Regions from separate parts of the Arthrobacter sp. 210 2 genome, predicted to be linked through region 3. Evidence: riboswitches for the same ligand, from Rfam matches in the RefSeq annotation. Region 3 holds a riboswitch; each other region holds the start of a gene.

Region 1 (3,269 bases), on a different contig from region 3:
CCCATCACGGGCCGGTGGTCCGGCTTGTACACGTCCCCTGCATGCATGATGCGGGAGAGTCGGTGAACCCACGGGACGGACGTGTCCAGCTGGTTCCAGACCAGCCCGAGCGTTCCGTGCGGGCGGAGGACACGGGCCAGTTCCGTGCTCGCCGCGAGGGGATCGCACCAGTGCCAGGCCTGGGCAACGGTGACGACGTCGAACGCCGCCGCCGGAAGGCCCGTCGCCTCGGCGGTGCCGAGGACAGCCGTGGTGTCTGGATAGTGAGCCGTCAGCTGTCCGAGCATGTCTGCGGATGGATCGACGGCGGTCACGGCTAACCCAGCGGCCAGCAGGAGTTCGGTGAATTTGCCGGTGCCGGCGCCAACGTCCAGCGCGTCACGGGCCCCGGCCGGAACGAGCCATTGCGCCGATTCCGCAGGATACCCGGGCCGGACCCGCTGGTAATGCTTGCCGCCGTCCTGGAAGCTCTGGCCGAGCTCCCGGCGCCGCCCATGATCAAGCCTGGGGCCACCCCGAACCACCTGCGGCCTCCTTCACTAATGCCCTGCGATATCCTCCGAATTTACCGCATCCGGGTCCGGCAGCAGGGCACGGCCGGTCAGCCGCTGGCGACGGTCAGTCGTCAATGCAGGGAGCAGCCCCCGCGGTTCCCGGCGTGTTCGGAGCCCAGTGCGGGTAGGTGCGGGTGTCGTTCGCGGGAACCCAGCGGCCGGCGTCCACCACGTAGTCCCAGCCCAGCCCGTCGCGGCGGAGTTTGGCGATGCCTGCCAGGAGCCGCTCGGCATCCTCGAGCCGGGAACCGAGGCCGAAGCTGGCACGAAGGGACCCCGAGGGCAGCCCCAGCCGCTTCAGCAGGGGATGCGCGCAGAAGCGCCCGTCCCGCAGCCCCACCCCGTGCTCAGCGGAAAGGTACGCGGCAACGAGCCCTGCGTCGTAGCCCTCGACGGAAAAGTTGACCACGCCAATGGTGTCCGTGTCCGCGTTGGTGTCCTTGAAGATCTGGTGGACCGTGACGCCGTCGATGTCCTGCAGGCCTTCCACCAGGAACGAGCGGATGGCGGACTCGTGCGCGTGCCAGCGGTCCTGGTCCAACCCGGCGATGACCTGGGTGGCGCGGGCAAGGGTGGCCGCGCCCAGGACGTTGGGGGAGCCGCCCTCGTGGCGGGCCGGGCCCGTTGCCCAGCTGACGCCGTCGAGCCTTGCTTCCTTGACGGCGCCGCCGCCGGCAAGGTGTGGAACACCGGCGTCGAGCCAGTCAGGACGTCCCACCAGGACACCGGCGCCGAAGGGCGCGTAGAGCTTGTGCCCGGAGAACGCGACGTAGTCGACGTTGTCCGCGCTGATGTCAATGCGGCGGTGCGGCGCCAGCTGGGCGGCATCCACCACGATCCGTGCGCCGTGCTGGTGGGCGAGCGTTGCCAGGGCGCGGACGGGAAGGATCTCGCCGGTGACGTTGGAGGCACCGGTGATTGCCAGCAGGCTCACGCCGCCCTGCTCCAGCTCAGCGCGGACGGCCTCGATGGTTCCCGCGATGGTGTCGGCGGCAACAATGCTGCGGTGGGGCACTCCCTGCCAGGGCAGCAGGTTGGCGTGGTGCTCGATGTCCAGGTACAGGACGTCACCGGCATGGCGTCCGTCAGCGACGGGCAGGCAGCCGGCCAGCAGGTTGAGGGAGTCCGTGGTGTTCCTGGTGAAGATGACGGAATCGTCCGGCCGGCCGCCCACGAAATCGCGGACGATGCTGCGGGCGTTCTCGTACACGGAGGTGCTGATTTGCGACGCGTACCCGGCGCCGCGGTGGACGCTGGCGTAGTACGGCAGGATCTCGTTGAGGTAGGCGGACACCACCGAGAGGGCGGGGGCAGATGCGCCATAGTCGAGGTTGGCATACCGCACATGCCCGCCGGCGATCAGCGGCGCCTGGATTTCTGCGCCGGTGACGGCGGCGAGGGGACGGCCGGCGATCGCCTGGCGCGCGTCGAGGGCCGCTGCAGCTTCGGTGGTGGTGGCGGCGTTGGGGGAGACGGTGGCAGTTGTCACAGAGACCTCACTTCAAAACAGGACTCCGGCATAGAGGAATCCGCGCTTGCCGCATCCGCTCCGGACCGGCCTGGTCGTCACCCGGGGCACCCCACCGCGAATGGAGGGTTGCCGGCCAGCAAACCGGGGTTTTGCGCTGGCACTCGTGACCTGGTTAAGAGCGTAGAACATGGGGCGGCCAGGTTCGAAGCCGGCGCAACTGTTAAGGCTTTTGTTACGCGCCGTCGCGAAAGGCGTTTCCAGCCGAAGAAAACGACGGCGGGCGCCGCCTTTCGGGGGCGCCCGCCGTCGATTCTTCGGTCAGGTGGTGTTGGGGCCGGAGTCAGAGAAGGTCGTCGAGGCCCGGGTTCAACCGCTGCAGCACCTCGGAGTGCAGGATGGAGTTGGTGGCCAGGGCGTTGCCGCCGAACGGACCGTCCTCGCCCTCCAGCGACGTGAAGCGGCCGCCCGCCTCCACCACGATCGGTACCAGGGCCGCCATGTCGTAGAGGTTGAGCTCGGGTTCGCAGGCGATGTCCACCGACCCTTCGGCCACCATGCAGTATGACCAGAAGTCGCCAAATGCCCGGGTCCGCCAGACGTCCTCGGTCAGGCCGAGGAACTCGTCAAGGTTTCCGCGTTCCTTCCATCCGCCCAGGCTCGAATATGACAGTGAAGCGTCGGACAGGCTGGAGACGTCGGACACCCGCAACCGGGTGGCCGCGGCAAGTGAACGGCCCATGTAGGCGCCCATGCCCTTGGCCGCCCACCATCGCTTGCCCAGTGCCGGGGCACTGACCACGCCAACTACCGGCTCGCCCTCGTCAACGAGGGCAATAAGGGTGGCCCACACGGGCACGCCGCGGACAAAATTCTTGGTGCCGTCGATGGGATCGATGATCCACCTGCGCGAGCCGTGGCCGGTGCTGCCAAACTCCTCACCGAGTACTGCATCCCGTGGACGGGAACGGGAGAGCTGGCCGCGGATGGCTTCCTCCGCTGCCTTGTCCGCATCGGTGACCGGCGTCAGGTCAGGCTTGGTCTCCACGTGGAGGTCCAGTGCCTTGAAGCGGCTCATGGTCTGGTCATCCACGGAGTCGGCCAGGACATGGGCCAGGCGCAGGTCATCGTTGTAGCTCGAAGCGGGTTGGATCATGGTTCCAAACTACCGTCTGCGGGCGGTTCTGCTGGGAGATCGGCGTTGTCAGTTGACGCTGCCGAGCTCCTTGGTCTCCTGCGCTTCCATG
Region 2 (3,269 bases), on a different contig from region 3:
TGGCGCATCAGCTGCTTGACGGGTCCGTCGATGAATTCCTTGGTGCCCAGGATGGCGCCGCCCAGCACCCTGCCCTGGCCGTCAATATGTTTGGTGCCGGAGTAGACGATAACGTCGGCTCCGAGCTGGCCGCAGCGCTGCAGCAGGGGAGTGGCAAAGACATTGTCGACGACGACGGTGGCACCCGCGGCGTGCGCGAGTTCGCTGACCGCGGCGATGTCCACGATCTCCTGCATCGGGTTGGACGGCGATTCGAAGAAGACGGCGGTGGTGGGCTGGGACAGGGCCTCACGCCACTGCTCCAGGTCCGGCCCGTCCACGAAGACCGTCTCCACGCCCCAGCGGGGCAGGATTTCGTTCAAAATCACGAAGCAGGACCCGAACAGCGAACGGGCGGCAACAACGCGGTCGCCGGCAGCCAGCAACGCGCCGAGGGCAGTAAAGACGGCGGACATGCCCGACGCCGTCGCAAAGCACGCCTCGGTGCCCTCGAGCAGGCGGAGCCGCTCCTGGAACGTGGCCACCGAAGGGTTGCCGTACCGGGAGTAGACGAAGCGCTCGTCCTCACCCGTGAATGCCCGCTCGGCGGCGGCAGCGGATTCGTACACGAAGCCCGAGTTCAGGAACACGGCCTCGCTGGTTTCCTGGAAGTTGGTGCGGTCCAGCCCGCCGCGGACGGCCTGGGTGTCAGGGCTCCAGCCGGCGGCGTCGTTATTGAAGGTCACTTAATTCTTTCCCAGGTTGGTCGGCAGGCCGCGGTTCTTCCAGCCGTTGACGGTGCGTTCGCCGTAGCGGTCCGGCTCACCCTCGAAGCCCTCCAGGACGTTGTACGAGGTGAAACCGGCCTGGGTGGCGGCGATGGCCGCGGAGATGGAGCGCTGGCCGGAGCGGCAGATGAACAGCAGCTCGGTCCCGTTGTCCTCCGGCGCCTGCTGGCTCAGGTCTTTGATGAAATCGGGGTTGGGAATGCCGCCCGGGAACGTCCACTGGATGAACAGGGGATCATTGTCCGTGGCCTTGGTGTCCGGAATGCCGATGTGGGCCCATTCGCCCTCGGTGCGCACGTCCACCAGGATGGCGCCCTGCTCCAGCTTGGCCCAGGCTTCCTCAGGCGTCAGGTCTCCTGCGTAGCTCATGCGTGGCCCTCGCCGTCGAACTCGAGGTCTTCGGTGCCTGACTCCAGGTTGTCCACGGCGGTCGCGACGGCGGCATCCGCCGAGGCGATGGCCGCCGGCAGGACCAGGGCCTGGGCAACGATGACGGTGGTGCCGTTGAACGTTGCTGCCGGGCTGCCGTGCAGGACATAGCCCTCGGCCAGGGCGGTGGAAATCCGTTCACAGAAAGACCTGTCATCCGGGCCGGTGACAAGCCGGTACGACAGTCTCTCTTCAGGGGCAGGTGCGTCAGACACGACGGATCTCCTTCTCTCACGCTTGCAGCTCGAATCGGTCGATATGCCGAGTATTCACCTGAGGCACCCCGCCGCGAAAGGGAGGGTTGCCGACCGGCCAGTCAGGGCTTGGCGCCGGTACTCATTACTCCCCAAAAACGTAACATCTGGCAGGCGGAGCCGCACCGCCGCCGTCGTCATGTTCCGTAACTGAACCATACGGTGCGCAGCGTGCGGCGCTGCGCACTTAAGCGAGGGGACGTCCGACGGCGGTATCACCGCAGGTGGGCGCGCTTTCCTTACCGTGCGCCGGCCCTGCGTCCCGATAGAGTTCACGTGGGGCAACGCCCCGTCACCAGGTCGTCAGCAGTGGGGGTCCCATCAGCATGTGCACAACCGTGCCTCGAGTCAGCGCCGGTTCATCCAGCGTGCCCCTCCACCGGAAAACCCTGGTATTCCTCGCGGTGGTATTGATGGCACTCATCGCCGTAGTGCTGCCTGCCGCGCCCGCACAAGCCGCAAGGAGCTTTCCGGAAGAGGGGAAGCCGCTGCTGGGCACAGTCCTTGAATGGGGCGAGGATACCGCCGCCGATTTCGCGGGCCGCTTGGGTGCATCGCCGGCCGTTTTTGGCCATGACATTGCCTTCCCCTACCGCCCGTCCGAGGAGGACGACATCGAGGGCTTCCTGGAGCAGTCCTCACTTCAGGGCGCCCACGCGATGCTCACGGTGAAACCCACGGTGCCGCTGGATCAGATTGACGGCGCGGCCGCGAAAGCCTTCGCAGGCGAGGTGCGGGAGCTTGCTTCCACCTTCAAGGGCCAGCTGCTGATCCGGTTTGCCCCGGACATGAACGCAAGCTGGGTTGAATGGGGACAGCAGCCCGTTGCCTACCGCGCAGCGTTCCAGGCCGTCACGGCGGCGTTCCGGGAGGCCAACGGCGGCGGCACGGTGATGGTCTGGGAACCGTACCTGGGCACGGACTATCCGTTCGGCCGGAACCGGAACGCGCCTGCGCAGGGAAGTGAAGGGTTCGCGCTGCTTGACACCAACGGTGACGGCCAGTGGGACGGCGCAGATGCAGCCTACGCCCCCTACTATCCCGGGGACGATGCGGTGGATTGGGTGGGCCTGACGGCCTATCACGACGACACTGCCGGCGGTGCCGCGGTCAATACCGTCCCCCGCGCGGGGGAGCTGCAGGAGATGCTGACGGCCTCCGGCGGGGAAAACTTCTACGCCACCTATTCGGAGGGGCGCGACAAGCCGTTCCTCCTGCAGACCGCCGCGTTTTACAGCCCGGCTTCCGGTGGAGCCCCGGAAGCGGACATCAAAACCAGCTGGTGGGACCAGGTGGTGGGGACTGCCACTGATGCCGGGTTCCGCATGACAGGGGCGGTGGTGTGGGATGAGCGCACCAGTACCCGGGACACCGGAGTGGCAAGCATCGACTGGCCGCTCACCGGAAACCCCGGCATCGCCAAGGCCGCCTTGGGCAGGCTGGAAGCGTCCCCCATCGTCACCGGCCCCGTCACCGAGGTCAGCTCCGGCAGTGCGTTCGTGCGGGCAAACACCCTCACCGGGGCGGCTGCGTGGACAGTGGGTGCGGCGCTCCTCATCCTCCTGGTTGCCCTGTGGCAGATTCCCCGCCGGGTCAATGCCGCAACGGCGTGGGGATACTCAGACCCGTCCAGCAGGGATTCCCGGGTGGATATGCTGCGCGGCCTGGCCATTGTTTTTGTTGTGGTCAACCACCTGGGCATGACCTCGCTGTTCCAGTTGCTCACGCAGGAAGCGGTGGGGTTCGTCTCAGGCGCCGAGTTGTTCGTCCTGTTCTCCGGCCTGGTGGTGGGCATGGTGTACGGGCCCAGGGCCAAGGA
Region 3 (3,269 bases):
CTGGGCGAACGTGGGCAGGCATCCCATGAGGAAGGTGGCCACGCCCACCAGGATGATGCTCAGCTGCAGCAGCTGCTTGCGGCCGAATTTGTCACCGAAGTGGCCAAAGACGATGCCGCCGATGGGGCGCGCCACGAAGCCTACGGCGTAGGTGACGAAGGCGGCGATGATGCCATCCAGTTCGGTCCCTGAATTGGGGAAGAACATTTTGCCAAACACCAGGGTGGCGGCGGAGGCATAGAGGAAGAACTCGTACCACTCCACAACGGTGCCGGCCATGGAGGCCGTGACGACTTTCTTCAGGCCGGAGGCCTTGACGTCGGTTTCCTCTGTCCGCCGTGCGGCGGAGCTTTCCGTGCTCATCTGTTACTCCTTCGGCGTCGTCGTCGACACCACTGGGACGTATTGGGGCGGATACGTGTGATTTTGGCCACGAACCGCCGGGTCCCATTGAGTATGGTCCGCCTGTCAGCCCAGCTCAACGGCGAATCTCGCAGAGCACATCTGCATAAACGCACATCCGGGCAAAGGAGGGAGCAGTGCTACTCGGAAAGATGCCTCTGGAGCTGCGGTCCCAGCTGGCCGATTTCGGTTAGGAACCCGTCGTGGCCAATGGGCGCCTCGATCAGGTGGACGTCCACATCCCCCGGAAGCGCCCGGGCCAGCTCACGTGACTGGGACGGAAAGTACAGGCGGTCGGAGTCCACGGCGGCAACAAAGAAGCGGGCTTGGCTGGCGGCCAGTGTTTCGGCCAGCGTGCCGCGCCCCCGGCACACGTCATGGCTCATCAGCGCCTCGGTGATGGCGATATAGCTGTTGGCGTCAAACCGCTGCACCAGTTTGTTGCCCTGGTGGTCAAGGTAGCTCTCAACTTGGTAGCGTCCGCGTTCCGCCAGGCACTCACCCTGCAACGGCGATTCGGGAGCCTGCGGGGCACGGCCGAACCTGCCTTCCAGCTCGGCGGCTGAGCGGTAGGTGATGTGTGCGATGCGCCGTGCCAGTGCCAGTCCGGCCTCGGGGAAAGGGCCGCCGTAATAATCGCCGCCGTTGAAGTTGGGGTCCTGCCGGATGGCGAGGGTCTGCGCCTGGGCGAAGGCGATCTGTTCGGCCGTGCTGGCGGCCCCTACGGCGAAGACCGCGCAGCGCTGCACGCGCTCCGGGTAGGTGACAGCCCATTCGAGTGCGCGGGCGCCGCCCATCGAACCGCCCAGGACGGCAAACCAGCATTGGATGCCGAGCTGGTCAGCCAGCCGGGCCTCCGCCACGGTGCTGTCCCGCAGGGTGACCAGGGGAAAGCGGGAACCCCAGGGGTTGCCGTCGGGGGCAGGCGAGGACGGGCCGGTGGATCCGTAGCAGCCGCCCACGATGTTGATGGAGACAACGAAGAAACGGTCTGTATCCACGGGTGCGCCGGGTCCGGCCAGCTGTTCCCACCAGCCCGGTTCGTCGGTGTCGCCCCGGGTCACGTGGGTGCTGCCGGTGAGGGCATGTTCGATCAGGATGGCGTTGCTGCCGTCCGCGTTGAGGGTGCCCCAGGTTTCGTAGGCGAGCGTCACCTCCGGAAGATAGCCGCCGGCCTCAAGTTCCAGGCCTCCAATGGAGGCGTAGCGGACAATCCCGTGTTCGGGAACGGTGGTACGGGTGACGGTAACCGTCATGGCAAGACCTCTTCTACGCGCTTGCCTGCCGTCGAATGACCGGCAGGCCAGGTCTTCACCCGGGGCACCCCACCGCGGAAGGAGGGTTGCCGGCCAGCAAGCCGGGGCTGTCACTGGCACTCATGACCTGGTTCGAGTGTACGAAACACCACCCGTCCCAAGCCAAGAGTGTGACTGGTTGTGACTTCCCCGGCCCGGGCACGCCGGCCCTGGCTGCCTGTTTGCTGTGGAGGCTGCCTGTTTGCTGTGGAGGCTGCAGCTGCCTGCCGCTTGCCTGCCTACGTGCCGGCCGGCGTCGCGCCTTGATCTGGTCAGGCGCCCGACGCCGCCTTTGCTGCCCGGAAGCCGGCCTCGAGGTCGGCCAGGATGTCGTCGATGTGCTCAATGCCCACCGACAGGCGGACCAGCCCGGGGGTCACGCCGGCCACGGCCTGCTGCTCCGGGGAGAGCTGGCTGTGGGTGGTGGACGCCGGGTGGATGACCAGGGACCTGACGTCCCCGATGTTGGCTACGTGCGAGTGCAGCTCCAGGGCGTCCACGAACCGCTTGCCGGCCTCGGCACCCCCGGCCAGGTTGAAGGACACAATGGCACCGGTGCCCTTGGGTCCGTACTTGCGGCCGCGCTCGTACCAGGGGCTCGAGGGCAGGCCCGCGTAGGCGACGGATTCGACGTCGTCACGCGCTTCCAGCCAGCGGGCAACCTCCGCGGCGTTGGCCACGTGGCGTTCCACGCGAAGACTCAGCGTCTCCAGGCCCTGGGAGATCAGGAAGGCGTTGAACGGCGAAACAGCAGAGCCCAGGTCCCGCAGGAGCTGGACGCGTGCCTTAAGGATGTAGGACAGGTTGGCGCCCAGGGCGCCGCCCTCCCCGAGGTCACGGCCGTAGACCAGCCCGTTGTAGGTGGGGTCCGGGGTGTTGAAGCCGGGGAACCGCTCCGGGTCCTTGCTGAAGTCGAACTTGCCCGAGTCCACGATGACGCCGGCGATGGCCGCACCGTGGCCACCCAGGTACTTCGTGGCCGAATGGACCACGATATCCGCGCCCCACTCGAGCGGACGGATCAGGTACGGCGTGGACAGCGTGTTGTCCACGATCAACGGCACACCTGCTTCATGGGCGGCCTGGGAGACGCCTTCGATGTCCAGGACATCCTGCCGCGGATTGGACACCACCTCGGCAAAGAAGAGCTTGGTGTTCGGCTGCACGGCGGCGTGCCACTGGTCCAGGTTGTCCGGATCCGCCACGAACGTGACGCTGATGCCGAACTTCTTCAGGGTGTGGGCGAAAAGGTTGTAGGTTCCGCCGTAAAGGCTGGGGCTCGCGACAATATGATCGCCGGCCTCGGCAATGTTCAGGACAGCGAAGGTCTCGGCTGCCTGTCCGGAGCTGAGCAGCAGGGCTGCCAGGCCGCCTTCGAGGCTGGCAATCCGTTGCTCCACCGCGTCCTGGGTCGGGTTGCCGATGCGCGTGTAGATGGGCGCCAGTTCCGCCAGCGCAAACCGGTTCGCCGCGCTCTCCGCGCTGGGGAACACAAAGGACGTGGTCTGGTAAATGGGCAGCGCACGGGCTCCGGTGGCGCTGTCCGGCTCCTGTCCGGCGTGGATCTGGCGG

The links. Region 3 has a riboswitch for S-adenosylmethionine ahead of metX (homoserine O-acetyltransferase MetX). Riboswitches for the same ligand answer to the same signal wherever they lie in the genome.
Region 1: another riboswitch for S-adenosylmethionine. It lies ahead of AC5RWA_RS14615 (aminotransferase class V-fold PLP-dependent enzyme); the one in region 3 lies ahead of metX (homoserine O-acetyltransferase MetX).
Region 2: another riboswitch for S-adenosylmethionine. It lies ahead of AC5RWA_RS10730 (DUF1737 domain-containing protein); the one in region 3 lies ahead of metX (homoserine O-acetyltransferase MetX).

The regions. Positions count from the first base shown of each region.
Region 1 covers NZ_JBNHIE010000007.1:165,247-168,515, forward strand. Annotated here, with positions in the region: gene AC5RWA_RS14610 (class I SAM-dependent methyltransferase) at 1-524, opposite strand, end outside; gene AC5RWA_RS14615 (aminotransferase class V-fold PLP-dependent enzyme) at 619-2,043, opposite strand; SAM riboswitch class IV at 2,081-2,194, opposite strand; gene hisN (histidinol-phosphatase) at 2,366-3,178, opposite strand; gene rsgA (ribosome small subunit-dependent GTPase A) at 3,227-3,269, opposite strand, start outside.
Region 2 covers NZ_JBNHIE010000004.1:253,194-256,462, reverse strand. Annotated here, with positions in the region: gene AC5RWA_RS10740 (O-succinylhomoserine sulfhydrylase) at 1-725, opposite strand, end outside; gene AC5RWA_RS10735 (rhodanese-like domain-containing protein) at 726-1,136, opposite strand; gene AC5RWA_RS10730 (DUF1737 domain-containing protein) at 1,133-1,411, opposite strand; SAM riboswitch class IV at 1,425-1,540, opposite strand; gene opgC (OpgC domain-containing protein) at 1,864-3,269, shown strand, end outside.
Region 3 covers NZ_JBNHIE010000006.1:117,752-121,020, reverse strand. Annotated here, with positions in the region: gene AC5RWA_RS13040 (MFS transporter) at 1-363, opposite strand, end outside; gene metX (homoserine O-acetyltransferase MetX) at 543-1,658, opposite strand; SAM riboswitch class IV at 1,671-1,786, opposite strand; gene AC5RWA_RS13030 (bifunctional o-acetylhomoserine/o-acetylserine sulfhydrylase) at 1,970-3,269, opposite strand, start outside.